DNA from 3 places in the Staphylococcus argenteus genome. Region 1 is predicted to be linked to each of the others. Evidence: predicted binding sites of a transcription regulator. Region 1 holds the regulator's gene; each other region holds the start of a gene.
What was found. Region 1 encodes CtsR, which represses protease genes until heat stress. Its sites were predicted from a motif close to ATGGTCAATAAAGGTCAAACA; they were not measured.
Positions count from the first base shown of each region.

Region 1 (5,434 bases):
TCAATTTGTGGAATACAATAATATCATCAACACGATTTAAAAATTCTGGGCGGAATGAGTTTTTCAATTCTTTCAACATTGTTTTGCGAATAGTTTCATAATCTTGTTCATCACTTGATCCACCGAACCCTGCAAAGCGTTGATCTTGTAATTCTTGAGCGCCAACATTTGAAGTCATAATTATAATCGTATTTCTAAAATCAACTGTGCGACCTTTCGTATCTGTTAAATGCCCATCATCAAGAACTTGTAATAAAATATTAAATACATCAGGATGCGCTTTTTCAATTTCATCGAATAAGATTACAGAATATGGTTTACGTCTAACTTTCTCAGTTAACTGTCCACCGTCATCATGTCCAACATATCCTGGAGGTGCGCCAACTAAACGGCTCACAGCGTGTTTTTCCATAAATTCACTCATATCTACACGAATCATTGCATCATCATCACCAAACATTGATTCTGCTAATGCTCGAGCTAATTCTGTTTTACCAACACCAGTTGGACCAAGGAATATAAAACTACCAATTGGACGTTTTGGATCTTTCAATCCTGCACGTGCACGTCTAACTGCCTTACTAATAGAATTAACTGCATCTTTTTGACCGATAACTCTTTCATGTAACGTATCTTCAAGACTAAGTAGTTTTTCAGATTCTGTTTCATTGATTTTAGTTAATGGAATGCCTGTCCATCCAGCAATGACTTCTGCAATATCTTCTTCTGATAAGGACGTTGACATACCATTTTGAGTATTCTTCCATTCATTTTTGGCTTCTTCATATTGTTTCTCAAGTTTTGTTTGTTTATCACGTAAATTAGCAGCATTTTCAAACTCTTGCGCATGTACAGCTGCATCTTTTTCATTTTTCACTTTTTCAATTTCTTGTTCAATTTCTTTTAAATTGTTAGGAGTCGTATGACTTTTAAGCCTAACTTTAGAACTTGCTTCATCAATTAAATCGATTGCTTTGTCCGGTAAGAAGCGATCTGAAACATATCTATTACTTAATTTAACAGCCGCTTCGATTGCTTCATCTGAAATATTGATACGGTGATGCGCTTCATATCGATCTCTTAAACCTTTTAAAATTGCTACTGTATCTACAACAGAAGGTTCATCAACTTGAACTGGTTGGAATCGACGTTCTAAGGCTGCATCTTTTTCAATGTTTTTACGATATTCATCTAGAGTTGTAGCACCAATACATTGCAATTCACCGCGAGCTAATGCTGGTTTTAGAATATTAGACGCGTCTATTGCACCTTCTGCGCCACCAGCACCAACTAAAGTATGCAATTCATCAATAAATAGAATTACATTACCTGCTTGTTGGATTTCTTCCATTACTTTTTTTAAACGTTCTTCAAACTCACCGCGATATTTTGTACCTGCAACAACAGTACCCATATCTAATGACATAACTCTTTTATCTTTTAACGTCTCAGGAACTTCGTTATTCACAATTGCTTGTGCCAATCCTTCAGCGATAGCAGTTTTACCAACGCCTGGTTCTCCAATAAGTACTGGATTATTTTTAGTACGTCTACTTAATACTTCGATAACACGTGTAATTTCTTTATCACGTCCAATAACAGGATCTAATGTGCCATCTTTAGCAATGACAGTTAAATCACGCGCTAAACTATCTAATGTAGGCGTATTATTGGCTTTAGTTGCTTGTGCATTTTTATTACTCATTTCCGGATTTCCTAAAGCTTTTACAACTTGCGCACGTGCTTTTGTAATATTCAAATCAAGATTTGCAAATACTCTTGCAGCAACACCTTCATTTTCACGGATTAAACCTAATAAAATATGTTCTGTTCCGACAAAATTATGATGTAACTTTCTAGCCTCATCCATAGATAATTCAATAACTTTTTTAGCTCTAGGTGTATAATGCAAAGTTCCGACATGATCTTGACCATGTCCAATTAACTTTTCAACTTCTTCTACTACTTTATCTTCAGTAATGTTAAAACTTTCTAATACTTTTGCAGCAATTCCTTCAGGTTCTTTCATTAAACCTAATAGTAAATGTTCTGTACCTATATTTGAATGGTTTAAACGAATTGCTTCTTCTTGAGCATGTGCTAACACACGCTGCGCACGTTCAGTTAATCTACCAAATAGCATAATATAATGACCTCCTACTTTATGTGTTCTCTTAGTATATCTGCTCGTTTTTCTTTCACAAATTTGTCATCTTCTTCATCTAATAAAAATGGTGATTGTATACCAACCATTAATTCATTAAACTTAAAGTTTTGTAATTTAATATAATCTAAATCTATACCAAGTTTAACTTCGCTTAATCTATAAGAAGCCTCTTCCATAGTTATCATTCTACAATTTTGTAAAATGCCTAGCGAGCGAAAAACACGGTCTTGAGTTTCTAATTGATTATAAGTGTCTAATTTTTGTCTTATCTGTTTTTCTTCATGAATAATTTGATTAACAACTTCAGTTAATGTTTCAATTATTTCTAATTCTGATTTACCAAGTGTAAGTTGATTAGAAACCTGATAAGTGTGCCCATAAACTTGTGATCCTTCACCATATATACCTCTAATCGTATATCCAAATCTATTAATTGTTTGAGCAATTCGAGTCATTCTTTTCATAATAGATAAACCAGGTAAATGTAGCATCACACTTGCTCGCATCCCAGTACCTATATTTGTAGGACATGTTGTTAAATATCCAAGTTTTTCATCATAACTAATATCAAGGTTACGATCTAATTCATCATCAATTGCTGAAGCCTGATCATATAACGCTTGCAACGTCGAATTAGTCCCCATCGCTTGAATACGAATATGATCTTCTTCATTTATCATTACACTTAAAGATTCATCATTATTTACTAACACTGCTGCTGCAGGTTGTTTTATTAACTCTGGGCTAATTAAATGTTTAGCAACCATCTTCATTTTACTTTGCTGATCCATTTGATCTAGTCGCATTAATTGAAAATGTGGTAAAGCATCTTGTACTTCATTAATTACCCTAAAGCCATCATTTTCAGAAGCATACATTAATGGATGCACATGATTTTCCAAATTGCGCGCTAATCGTATTCGTGAAGACATCACAATCGGCGCTTCTTCTTCGTTTCTCATCCATTCGCTGATATTATCGTGAATGTTATGCGTCATCATGTTGCACCTCACCTTCAGACTTTAGCGCCTTTATTTCATCTCTGACAATAGCCGCTTGCTCAAAGTCTTGCACTTCTATAAGTTGCTTTAAATATTTGTTTTTCTCTTCAATTTTCTTCTTTAATGCAATTTTTTTATGTGAAGAATGTGGTGTCTTTCCTACGTGTTCAAATTGTCCCCCTTGAACTCTGCGGACGATATCAATGATGTCATCTTTAAATGTCGCATAACAATTAGCGCAACCAAATTTACCCACATGTGCGATATCCTTTAATGTCATATCACATGTTGGACAACGTTTTTCTTCTTTAAATGCCACATCCTGAAAATTAATACCATGCTTCGTTGCTAAATGTTGTAAAATTTGTTTAACAACAAATGCTTCTTCAATATCATCTTGATGTTCTTGATAATCAGGTTGGTCATTCGCTTGATTCCATGGATAATGACCTTCTGCACAAGTTTGACACACCATTTTTTCTTCTGTCTTATTTTTACTTGTAACTTTGATTTTTAATTCCGCTTCATTAAGTTGACAATTTTCACAGAGCACTTCAACACCTCATTTCATTTAGTAATAGTTTATAACTGGTAACAATCGTTTTAAAATATTTGCTCTAATAATGTCTCTTGAAACCATATCCATTGACAGTGTTTCTCTATCAATAACTGCTTGAATCATTTTAGCTTCTCGCTCATTTATTAGTAATTTATCTAAAAGCCCATCAATAATATAATAAGCTTGTTGTTGAGAAATAGAAGGTCCTATCAACTGAAGCAAATGATTAATATAACCTGTTGCATCTTTGTTTTCAATTTTAGTGATGCGAATGTATCCACCGCCACCACGTTTACTTTCAATTTCATAACCATGTTCATTAGTAAATCGAGTTTTGATAACATAGTTCAATTGTGAAGGTACGCAATCAAATCGCTGCGCAATGTTCGCTCTTTGAATTTCAACTACATCTTCGTTTGACTCTTCAAATAATCGTTTGATGTATTGTTCTATGATGTCCGACATATTGTGCATAAATATCACCCCTTTTTGACCTTCTTTGACTATATTATATGACCTATTTTGACCTTTTTCAATTAATTTGTTTTTATATTTTCAAAAATTTATGATGTTAGCCCTTCCATTTTATTGTATGATAGATTGTAGAAAAAACTAAAGGAATGAAAAAATATATGCATATTCTAATTGGGATTATCGGAATTATCTTCTTTTTAGCACTTGCGTTTTTATTTAGCTCAGATAAGAAAAATATACGCTGGCAATATGTAGGAATTTTGCTTGCTATTCAACTTGTCTTTGCCTTTATTTTACTTAAAACTACAATGGGTATCACAGTTATTGGTGGTATATCAAACGGTTTTAATTACTTATTATTAAAAGCAGCAGACGGTGTTAACTTTGTTTTTGGTGGTATTCAATATATCAATCCTAAACAACCTCCATTCTTCTTTAGTGTATTATTACCTATCGTGTTTATTTCAGCGATTATTGGTATTTTACAATACACAAAGATTTTACCTTTAATCATTAATGTTTTAGGCTTCTTGATTTCTAAAATTAATGGTATGGGTCGTTTGGAATCATATAATGCTGTTGCGGCAGCCATTTTGGGACAATCTGAAGTATTTATTTCAATTAAAAAACAATTGCCATACATACCTAAGCAACGTCTTTATACATTAACAGCTTCAGCAATGTCAACGGTATCAGCTTCAATTATTGGTGCATACTTTACCTTAATTGAACCTAAATATGTTGTAACTGCAGTTGTATTAAACTTATTTGGTGGATTCATTATTGCTTCAATCATTAATCCATATAAAGTTAATGAAGAAGATGACAAATTACTTGTTGAAGAAACTGAAGAAAAGCAACAATCATTTTTTGAAATGTTGGGCGAATACATTTTAGATGGATTCAAAGTAGCTGTCATAGTAGGTGCAATGTTAATTGGATATATTGCAATCATTGCACTATTAAATGGTATTGTAAGTAATATCTTTAGTACAGTATCTGGTGGCGCAATTTCATGGGATTTCCAAACATTAATTGGATTTGTATTTGCACCATTTGCATTCTTAGTGGGTGTACCATGGCAAGATGCTGTACAAGCTGGATCAGTTATGGCTACAAAATTGTTATCAAATGAATTTGTTGCAATGCAAGCACTAGGAAAACTTGGCGATTTATCTGAACATGCCAAAGGTGTTACTTCAGTATTCTTAGTATCATTTGCAAACTTTAGTT
Region 1 is NC_016941.1:538,326-543,759, reverse strand. Features, by position in the region: gene SAMSHR1132_RS02510 (ATP-dependent Clp protease ATP-binding subunit) at 1-2,143, opposite strand, end outside; gene SAMSHR1132_RS02505 (protein arginine kinase) at 2,158-3,165, opposite strand; gene SAMSHR1132_RS02500 (UvrB/UvrC motif-containing protein) at 3,155-3,721, opposite strand; gene SAMSHR1132_RS02495 (CtsR family transcriptional regulator) at 3,740-4,201, opposite strand; gene SAMSHR1132_RS02490 (NupC/NupG family nucleoside CNT transporter) at 4,360-5,434, shown strand, end outside.

Region 2 (5,434 bases), 270 kb from region 1:
GTTAAATTTTAAAATTTTAAATCAAATGAATTGCTTTAACTTAATGTATAATGGGAATATATATAGTATAAAAAAATGACCCGCACGATACTCGCACGGGTCCACTACTAAAGGGAGTCAAATTTTTACCTTCGTTTGTATCATGCAGCGTTTTACACATACTTTTAAGAGATGTTTATTCGTTATCGAAGGTACACCTTTATTATAACTTATATGATTTTTATTAAAATACAATTCAAAAAAAGTTATTGACATATTATTGTCTAAATAATGTATAACCTTTGAACAACAATAATAATTCTTAAATAGTGACTTAATTCAAAATTACATGGGGTGAAGGATAATGAAGCAATATTTAATTACTGGTGGAACAGGTATGGTAGGTTCTCACATAGTTGATGCAATTAAAGAAACACATTCACACATCACAATTCTAACTCGACACGATCAAATCTCTAATGATTCCAAAATATCATACGTAAACTGGGCCAAGTCTGGTTGGGAAAATAAAGTGCCTCAAAATATTGATGTTGTTATTAATTTGGCAGGAGCAACTTTGAATAAACGATGGACGCCTGAATATAAACAAACATTAATGCTAAGCCGAATCCAATCTACACAAGCGCTATTCGAATTATTTAAATCACGAAACAAAGGACCTAAGGTTTTATTTAATGCTAGTGCTACTGGTTACTATCCACCTGATTTATTTACGAGTTATACAGAAGTTTATAAAACTTTACCTTTTGATTTCTTATCCGACATCGTGTATCAATGGGAACGTTTTGCAAAACAATTTGAACAATTAGGGACACGGGTTGTTATAGGTCGTTTCGGCATCATATTATCAAATGACGGTGGTGCCCTACAAACAATGAAATTACCATATGAATTCTATATTGGTGGTAAATTAGGTTCCGGTCGACAATGGTATTCATGGATTCATATTGATGATTTAATTGAAGCTATTTTATTTTTAATCAATAATGATTCTGCATCTGGACCATTTAACTTAACTGCACCTATTCCTGAACGTCAGAATTTATTTGGCTATACATTGGCTAGAGCTATGCATAAACCTCATGAAACATGGGCGCCTAGTCTTGCCATGCGACTTATCCTCGGTCAAATGTCGACAGTTGTTTTAGATACTCAAAAAGTCCTACCAAATAAAATTCAAGCATTAGGTTTCCAGTTTAAATATAAGAATTTAAAAAATGCTCTTGAAAATTTAATTAATGAATAGCTAGATATATTAACTTATCATCAAATTCATACTGTAAAAAATAAAGTCTAGGTGATTATTTTAAATAACCCCTAGACTTTTTTAATATCAGCGTAGTAAAAATATCAATAAGATTAATGACATTTATAAAAAGTGCGTCATATATCATTTATATAAACGACAAAAGGTCAATAAACATTCATACTGTTTAACTTGCCTTATCTCATTAAATATATGACTGATATTTTGGTTCCCAAATTACTTCTTCAATAGCCCTTTCAATATCATTGATTGGTTCTGCATTTAACCCTTGATCAATGACACTTTGAGCAACAGCTTTCGCGATAGCATGAGAACATTGATGTATTTTTTCAACTGGAGGTAATACAGCAGCTCCAGGTTCTTCTGGATTAACCATTCCTCCAAGAGCATGACTCGCTTCTGAAAGGATACGTTGATTTACTTTTGTCGCTTTAGAAGCAATAAGACCTAATCCCAAACCAGGATACATTAATGCATTATTAGCTTGACCAATGCTATAACTTATTCCATTATATTCAATGTCTTTATAAGGAATTCCTGTTCCAATTAATGCTTTACCGTTTGTCCATTTCAACAAATCTTGTGCCTTTGCTTCTGCTAGTTTTGTTGGATTAGATAACGGAAAAATCATCGGACGTTCTTCGTATTTCAGCATTGCTTTAACTACGTCTTCTGTAAACGCCCCTGCTTGTGTTGATGTACCGATTAATACTGTCGGTTCAATTTGTTCGACTACTTCGTGTAAATCTTTCCAATCTACTGAATTTGAAAAATCATCTCTATTTTTAGCAAAATCTTTTTGCGCGTCAGTTAAGTCATTCATATCATCAAACAATAAGCCTTGCTTATCCATAATATAGAAACGTTGATGTGCCTCCACTTCTGTGGCTCCTTGTTTAATCATTTCATTTTTTAAAATATTAGTAATACCCATACCAGCTGTGCCGCCACCATATACTAAAAATTTCTGTTTCGTATAGTCTTCTTTAGTAATGTTTAATGCACCTAACACACCTGCTAATACAACAATTCCTGTTCCTTGAATGTCGTCATTAAATGTTGGTAGCATATTCTCATATTTATCTAAAATATTTTTAGCATGACCTCTTCCAAAATCTTCCCAATGTAATAATGCATTAGGATATTCCTTGCGCACCGCACTTACAAACTTCTCTACAAAATCGTAATACGTTTCATCATCTACACGTTTATGGCGATTACCTAAATAAAGTTCATCATTTAGCAATTGTTCATTATTTGTACCGACATCTAAAGAAACTGGTAAAACTTGAGATGGATTAATTCCTGCAGCAGCAGTATAGACCATTAATTTTCCAATAGCAATGTCTACGCCATCTACACCCCAATCTCCAATACCTAAAATACCTTCTGCATCTGTCACAACGATCAAACGAATATCTCTACCATTGGATACGTTCTTTAATTCTTGTTCAATATTATTTGGTCGATCTACAGATAAAAACGCTGCATCTTGAGGTCTACTGAAATTTTCATTATATTGTTCAATTGATTGTGCTATAACAGGATCATAAATAATTGGCATAAATTCAACTAAATGCTCTGATGTTAATTTATAAAACAATGTGCGGTTACGATTGAAAATTGCCATTAAAAACAATCGTTTCTCAAAATCAGTTTGTTTTGCTTTAAATTGTTCATAACATTGTTCAGTTTGTTCTTCTAATGTACGCACATTAGCCGGAAGCAAACCTTCTAAACCTAATTGTTTTCTTTCTTCATTTGTAAAAGCTGTTCCTTTGTTTAAAAATGGATTATTTAATAATTCAATGCCTTTCATGGAATCATCCTTTTTCTTTTTTTAGATTGTGAAAATATGTGTTCATCTTTATTGAACCTATACTTATATGTTTTACCCATGTTATTTCAAAATCATACAATAGATTAAGATCAATCAATTAAATTTTTAAAATGATAAAAATAAAAAAGTAGGCCATTCAGCCTACTTCTAATAATAAATTATTTTGTTTCTGGCACCATAACTTCATCAATTAGGCCATATTCTTTAGCTTCTTCTGCAGTTAAGAAGTTATCACGATCAGTATCTTTTTGAATTTTTTCGATACTTTGACCAGTACGTTCTGATAAAATGCGGTTTAATTTTTCACGTGTTTTTAAAATATGGTTTGCAGCAATTTCGATTTCAGTTGCTTGCCCTTGTGCACCACCTAATGGTTGGTGAATCATTACTTCAGCATTTGGTAATGCAAAACGTTTACCTTTAGCACCAGCTGCTAATAAGAATGAACCCATAGATGCAGCCATACCAATACAAATTGTTTGTACATCTGGTTTAATATGTTGGATTGTATCATAAATTGCAAAACCAGCTGTTACACTTCCACCAGGTGAATTAATGTATAAATAAATATCTTTCTCTGAATCTTGTGCTTGTAAAAATAATAACTGTGATACGATTGAATTTGCTACGTTGTCATCAATTTGTGAACCTAACATAATGATACGGTCTTTTAATAAACGTGAGTAAATATCATATGCACGTTCACCGCGATTTGTTGTTTCAATAACTGTAGGAATTAAATTCATCTATATTTCCTCCTTGTAATAACTGTTACTCATTATTTTACATATTAAGTCAAATTTGGTCAAACACTTTGATTTTAAATTAACACATTGTTTGACGCTTTAGTCTTTCCTTTGTAAACTGATATTATCTATTTTAGATTGTACTTATTTTACTTCTTATAGTACAGAAATATGATTAACTAAATTACTCCTTGTGGTGTAATGGATAACACGTAAGATTCCGGTTCTTAAGATAGGGGTTCGATTCCCTTCAAGGAGGCATTTTAATAAAATACAATACTTTTCAATACAAAGAATCCTGCATTGCCAGGATTCTTTTTTATGTAGCATTTTGATTTTGTAGGTCATAGGAACCTTTCAGGGACTCAAATAATTATTACATTGATATTTTTAATGACCGAACTATTACATATGATGTCACCTAATCTTGATTATTTATTTTCCTTTATCTTCTATAAACGCATCTGTCCAATTTGATAGGTAATCGATATATTGTTCATTATACCCGTAAAAAACATCAAAAAAGGCATTTTTGATAGTTACTACCAAAAACACCTGACTTACTTATAATTCTATTTGATCGCCATTTCTAATTTTATCAGCTAAATCGTTTAATTTTCTTAATCTATGATTCACACCTGACTTTGAAATCGGCCCCGTTGAAACCATTTCTCCCAGTTCTTTCAATGATATCTCTTGATGTTCGACTCTAAGTCTAGCTATCTCTCTAAGTCTATCTGGTAAATTTTCAATACCGATTTCTTTGTCAATTAATTTAATACTTTCAACCTGTTTCATAGCTGCACTAACCGTTTTATTTAAATTTGCTGTTTCGCAATTAACAAGTCGATTAACAGAATTACGCATATCTCTAACAATACGTACATCTTCAAATTTTAGTAAAGCTTGATAGCCTCCAATTAAACTAAGAAAATCCGAAATTTTTTCAGCTTCTTTTAAATACGTTATACTTCCCTTTTTTCGTTCTAAATGTTTGGCATTGAGTTCATAACTATTCATAAGTTTCGTTAAACCTTCAGCGTGACTTTCATTTTGAGAGTAAATTTCCAAATGATATGATGAAGTTTCAGGGTTATTAACTGACCCCCCCGCTAAAAAAGCACCACGCAAATAGCTACGTCTCATTTCATCATCTTGTATCATTGATTGATCAATTTCATGCGTAAAAATGCCATTCTTTAAAATACCTAACTCATCAAGAATTTCTTTCGCTTTCATTTTTGTACGACAAATATAAATATTATTCTTTTTAAGTTTCATCTTTTTACGAACTAAAATTTCTACTTCAACATTGAAGACTCGTTTGATTAAAGAGTAAATCCGTCTTGCAGTCGTTGCATTTTCAGTTTGTACGTTAATGACAAATTGTTGATTTGAAAGACTAAGCGCACCATTCATTCGAATTAATGCACTGAGCTCTGCTTTTGCATTCATTTCATCGACGTCTATTCTCGTTAATTCATTTTTCATTTCTGATGCAAAGCTCATCTTACAGTCATTCCTTTCTAATTTATAACATGATTCTTATTCAAACCATCGTCATTGTTCATTTAATAAACA
Region 2 is NC_016941.1:808,190-813,623, reverse strand. Features, by position in the region: gene SAMSHR1132_RS03765 (TIGR01777 family oxidoreductase) at 344-1,246, shown strand; gene SAMSHR1132_RS03760 (malolactic enzyme) at 1,452-3,086, opposite strand; gene clpP (ATP-dependent Clp endopeptidase proteolytic subunit ClpP) at 3,266-3,853, opposite strand; gene whiA (DNA-binding protein WhiA) at 4,418-5,362, opposite strand.
Region 2: clpP (ATP-dependent Clp endopeptidase proteolytic subunit ClpP) is a predicted target of CtsR. The motif match lies at 3,899-3,919, and genes of this name have one in related genera.

Region 3 (5,434 bases), 380 kb from region 1:
TTTAAGTGACGAGTTGCATTACAAAATCGAAATTAAATGTGTAAAGAAAGTAATCAGGCTTTTTAAGTTTGATAAACGAGAACTAAACAATTATTTATACGGGTTTCGATAATTTAAATATGCATTTCACTATTCTTTTAAACAACACATAACATTTTTATAAAGCATCTAAGAATAACAGTTTTAAAAGGGAAGAATGCAAAATGAATAAAACAAAGGATTATACACAGCATAAGAAGATAAGGTACATGCCTGGATTAGATGGTTTAAGAGCTATCGCAGTATTAGGAATTATTATTTATCATTTAAACAAACAATGGTTAACGGGTGGATTTTTAGGTGTCGATACATTTTTTGTAATATCAGGTTATTTAATAACAAGCTTATTACTCAAAGAATTTGAAGATACTGGAATTATAAAACTGAAAAGCTTTTGGATTCGACGCTTAAAACGATTATTACCTGCAGTGATTGTACTATTAATGGTTGTAGAAACAGCTACTTTACTATTAAAATCAGACAATATTATTAGGGTCAAACACGACATAATTGCTGCCATTTTTTATGTATCAAATTGGTGGTATATTGCAAAAGATGTCAATTATTTTGAACAATTTTCATTTATGCCATTAAAGCATTTATGGTCACTTGCAATAGAAGAACAGTTTTACATATTTTTTCCTGTAGTATTAATCATACTATTATTATTGATAAAAAAACGTTATAAAATTGGGTTTATTTTCTGGTTTGTCTCTTTGTTATCTTTGGGATTAATGATTTATATTGCAAGCTTTAATATTAATCATTCACGAGTTTATTTTGGTACAGACACAAGATTACAAACATTATTATTAGGTGTAATCTTAGCATTTTTATGGCCGCCATTTAAGTTGAAAAATAATCCACCTAAATCTGTAAAATATGTAATAGACGCTATTGGTATTTTGGCATTTATAACATTAATGTGTTTATTTGTCATTGTAAATGATGAGAGCAATTGGATATACGATGGTGGTTTCTATTTAATATCAACAGTAACATTATTTGCTATTGCTAGTGTCGTACATCCAGCAACATGGGTGGCAAAAGCATTTTCAAATCCGGTTTTAGTATATATTGGCAAAAGATCATATAGCTTATATTTATGGCATTATCCAGTAATTAGTTTTATTCATAGTTATTATGTAGATGGACAAATACCGAAATATGTTTATATTTTAGACATCATATTAACGATAACTTTTGCAGAACTTTCTTATCGTTATATTGAAACGCCATTTAGAAAGGATGGATTCCATTCATTGAATTGGCGTCCAACATTTATACCACAGTTTTTGAGAACAGTTCTTATTGTTACTTTACTGATTCCTTTTATGCTTATATTAGTTGGTGCTTTTAATCAATATGGTAAAGATATCATTGGTGAAAAAGCGAATAGTTTTGATACCTCTTTAGAAGATAATTATCAAGCTAGAATAGCACCTGTCGAAAATATTCATATTGATGGATTAGTTGATCAAAAGAAAAAGACATCAAAAGATATATATCACAACATTAAGCCACTTTTAATTGGTGATTCAGTTATGGTAGATATTGGTGAATCATTTAAAGACTCTGTACCGAAATCTAGAATTGATGGAAAGGTAGGGCGTCAATTGTATCAAACGCTACCTTTAGTTAAAGCGAATTACTCACAATACACGAAATCATCCGATCAGGTCGTATTAGAATTAGGGACAAATGGAGATTTCACTGTTCAACAGCTTGATGATTTACTTAATCAATTCGGTAAAGCAAAAATTTATTTAGTTAATACTCGAGTGCCACGTATATATGAGGCGAATGTGAATCGGTTATTAGCTGATGCCGCAAAAAGAAAAAGAAATGTCACTTTAATTGATTGGCATAAACGTTCACAAGGGCATAGCGAATACTTTGCGCCAGATGGCGTTCATTTAGAATATAAAGGTGTTCTAGCTTTAAAAGATGAAATTTTAAAAGCTCTTAAAAAGAAATAATATAGGTTTAAAAAGTCTAGTTAATGTATAAATTTTACATTAGCTAGATTTTTTTGCAGATGAAAAATTATTTACGAAATTTCGAATAATCCGAAGTAAAAATGTTGATAAATTATTAAATAGGGACTATAATAGATTTAAGGTCAAAGAAAGTCAAAGTCAAAATATAATAATTTGACCAACTCTACAATTTAGAGGTGAAAAATATGGACATAAATAAAATGACATATACTGTACAAAATGCGTTACAACAAGCTATTGAACAGTGTCAGAGATATAAATTACAAAATATAGAAATCGAAGCAATTTTAAGCAGTGCATTAAATGAAAATGAAAGTTTATATAAAAGCATATTAGAACGCGCTAACATTGATGTTGATCAATTAAACCAAGCTTATGAAGAAAAATTAAACTCTTATGCATCTGTAGAAGGCGACAATATACAATATGGTCAATACATTAGTAATCAAGCGAACCAATTATTGACCAAAGCTGAGTCGTATATGAAAGAATATCAAGATGAATTTATTTCTATGGAGCATATTTTACGTGCTGCAATGGATATTGATCAAACAACAAAACATTTTATAAATAATAAAGCAGAAGTTATTAAAGAAATTATCAAGAAAGTAAGAGGGGGAAATCACGTGACATCACAAAATCCAGAAGTGAATTATGAAGCATTAGCAAAATATGGTCGTGACTTAGTAGAAGAGGTACGACAAGGTAAAATGGATCCTGTTATTGGTAGAGATGAAGAGATCCGCAATACTATACGTATATTGAGTCGTAAAACCAAAAATAATCCTGTGTTAATCGGAGAACCAGGTGTAGGTAAAACTGCAATTGTTGAAGGGTTAGCACAACGTATCGTTAAGAAAGATGTGCCAGAATCATTATTAGATAAAACTGTTTTTGAATTAGATTTGAGCGCATTAGTTGCAGGTGCAAAATATCGTGGTGAATTTGAAGAACGCCTAAAAGCAGTACTTAAAGAAGTTAAAGATTCTGACGGTAGAATTATTTTATTTATAGATGAAATTCATATGCTAGTTGGCGCAGGTAAAACAGATGGTGCAATGGATGCTGGAAATATGTTGAAACCAATGTTAGCAAGAGGTGAGTTGCATTGTATTGGAGCAACAACATTGAATGAATATAGAGAATATATTGAAAAAGATTCTGCATTAGAACGTCGTTTCCAAAAAGTAGCAGTCAGTGAACCTGATGTAGAGGATACAATTTCTATTTTACGTGGTTTAAAAGAACGTTATGAAGTTTATCATGGTGTAAGAATCCAAGACAGAGCCTTAGTTGCTGCAGCTGAATTATCTGATCGTTATATTACTGATCGTTTCTTACCAGATAAAGCGATTGATTTAGTAGACCAAGCATGTGCGACAATTCGTACAGAAATGGGTTCAAATCCTACTGAACTCGACCAAGTAAATAGACGTGTAATGCAACTTGAAATTGAAGAAAGTGCACTTAAAAATGAATCTGATAATGCAAGTAAACAACGATTACAAGAATTACAAGAAGAGCTTGCAAATGAAAAAGAAAAACAATCTGCACTGCAATCACGTGTAGAATCTGAAAAAGAAAAAATTGCTAAATTACAAGAAAAACGTGCGCAATTAGATGAAAGCAGACAATCATTAGAAGATGCACAAACTAATAATAACTTAGAAAAAGCTGCTGAATTACAATATGGCACAATACCTCAATTAGAAAAAGAGCTTAGAGAATTAGAGGATAATTTCCAAGATGAACAAGGTGAAGACACAGACAGAATGATTCGTGAAGTTGTTACTGACGAAGAAATTGGTGATATTGTAAGTCAATGGACGGGCATACCTGTATCAAAATTAGTTGAAACAGAACGTGAAAAATTACTTCACTTAAGTGACATCTTGCATAAAAGAGTTGTTGGTCAAGATAAAGCAGTAGATCTTGTTTCAGATGCAGTTGTAAGAGCAAGAGCTGGAATTAAAGATCCCAATAGACCAATTGGTAGTTTCTTATTCTTAGGGCCAACTGGTGTAGGTAAAACCGAATTAGCTAAATCATTAGCTGCTTCATTATTTGATTCTGAAAAACATATGATTCGTATTGATATGAGCGAATATATGGAAAAACATGCAGTATCACGTTTGATTGGTGCACCTCCAGGTTACGTTGGACATGATGAAGGTGGACAATTAACAGAAGCTGTAAGACGTAATCCGTATTCAGTTATATTACTCGATGAAGTTGAAAAAGCCCATACGGATGTCTTTAATGTATTATTACAAATTTTAGATGAAGGTCGTTTAACTGATTCCAAAGGACGTAGTGTTGATTTTAAAAATACGATTATTATTATGACTAGTAATATTGGATCGCAAATTTTATTAGAAAATGTTAAAGAAACTGGCGAAATTACTGAATCAACTGAAAAAGCTGTTATGACAAGTTTGAATGCATATTTTAAACCTGAAATATTGAATCGTATGGACGATATTGTTCTATTCAGACCATTGTCTATTAATGATATGAGTATGATTGTAGATAAAATATTAACTCAATTAAACATTAGATTATTAGAACAACGTATTTCAATTGAAGTCTCAGATCAAGCTAAAGCATGGTTAGGTAAAGAAGCTTATGAACCACAATTCGGTGCAAGACCATTAAAACGTTTTGTACAAAGACAAATTGAAACGCCTTTAGCACGTATGATGATTAAAGAAGGATTCCCTGAAGGTACTACTATTAAAGTAGATTTAGATGAGGATAATAACCTAACATTTAATGTTGAAAAAATAGCTGAATAATAATAAACCAAGGATGTGATCATTTTTCGCATTCTTGGTTTTTTTAATGTGATGATTTTATTTATAACGATTGTTCATCAGCAATGAACCTTTTAAATAATTTAATAAATGCTGCGATTTCGGGACTATCTTTTTTACTATAAATATATGTAAATGAAATAGGCGCTTGTAAAACATTCGTGTTAATAACGGATATATGATAATCGCTATTTGTTGTTATATAAATAGGCAGGAATGATATGCCTTGATTCATTTCGATTAATTTTATAGAAGTATGAACATCATTGATAGATAAAAATTGTGCTTTTTCATAAATGTTTAAAATATTATTTTTTAATGATGGCCAATATTCAGGGTGATTGTTACTAATAATTTTATATTTTGAAAATAAAGCTTTTTCACTTAATGCATGATTTTGTTCTTCATTAGGAACAACCATTACGATTTTACCTTCACACACTTTTTCAGATTTTACTTCTCTTAGCTTAGGTTGATTTCTGCAAATTCCAATATCATATAAATGCTTATTTATGTCTTTTTCAATATTTTCATTTTTAATATGAATAGAAATATCGACATTTGGATGGTCATTAAAGTATA
Region 3 is NC_016941.1:922,972-928,405, forward strand. Features, by position in the region: gene SAMSHR1132_RS04330 (acyltransferase family protein) at 204-2,018, shown strand; gene clpB (ATP-dependent chaperone ClpB) at 2,225-4,834, shown strand; gene SAMSHR1132_RS04340 (LysR family transcriptional regulator) at 4,896-5,434, opposite strand, start outside.
Region 3: clpB (ATP-dependent chaperone ClpB) is a predicted target of CtsR. The motif match lies at 2,158-2,178, and genes of this name have one in related genera.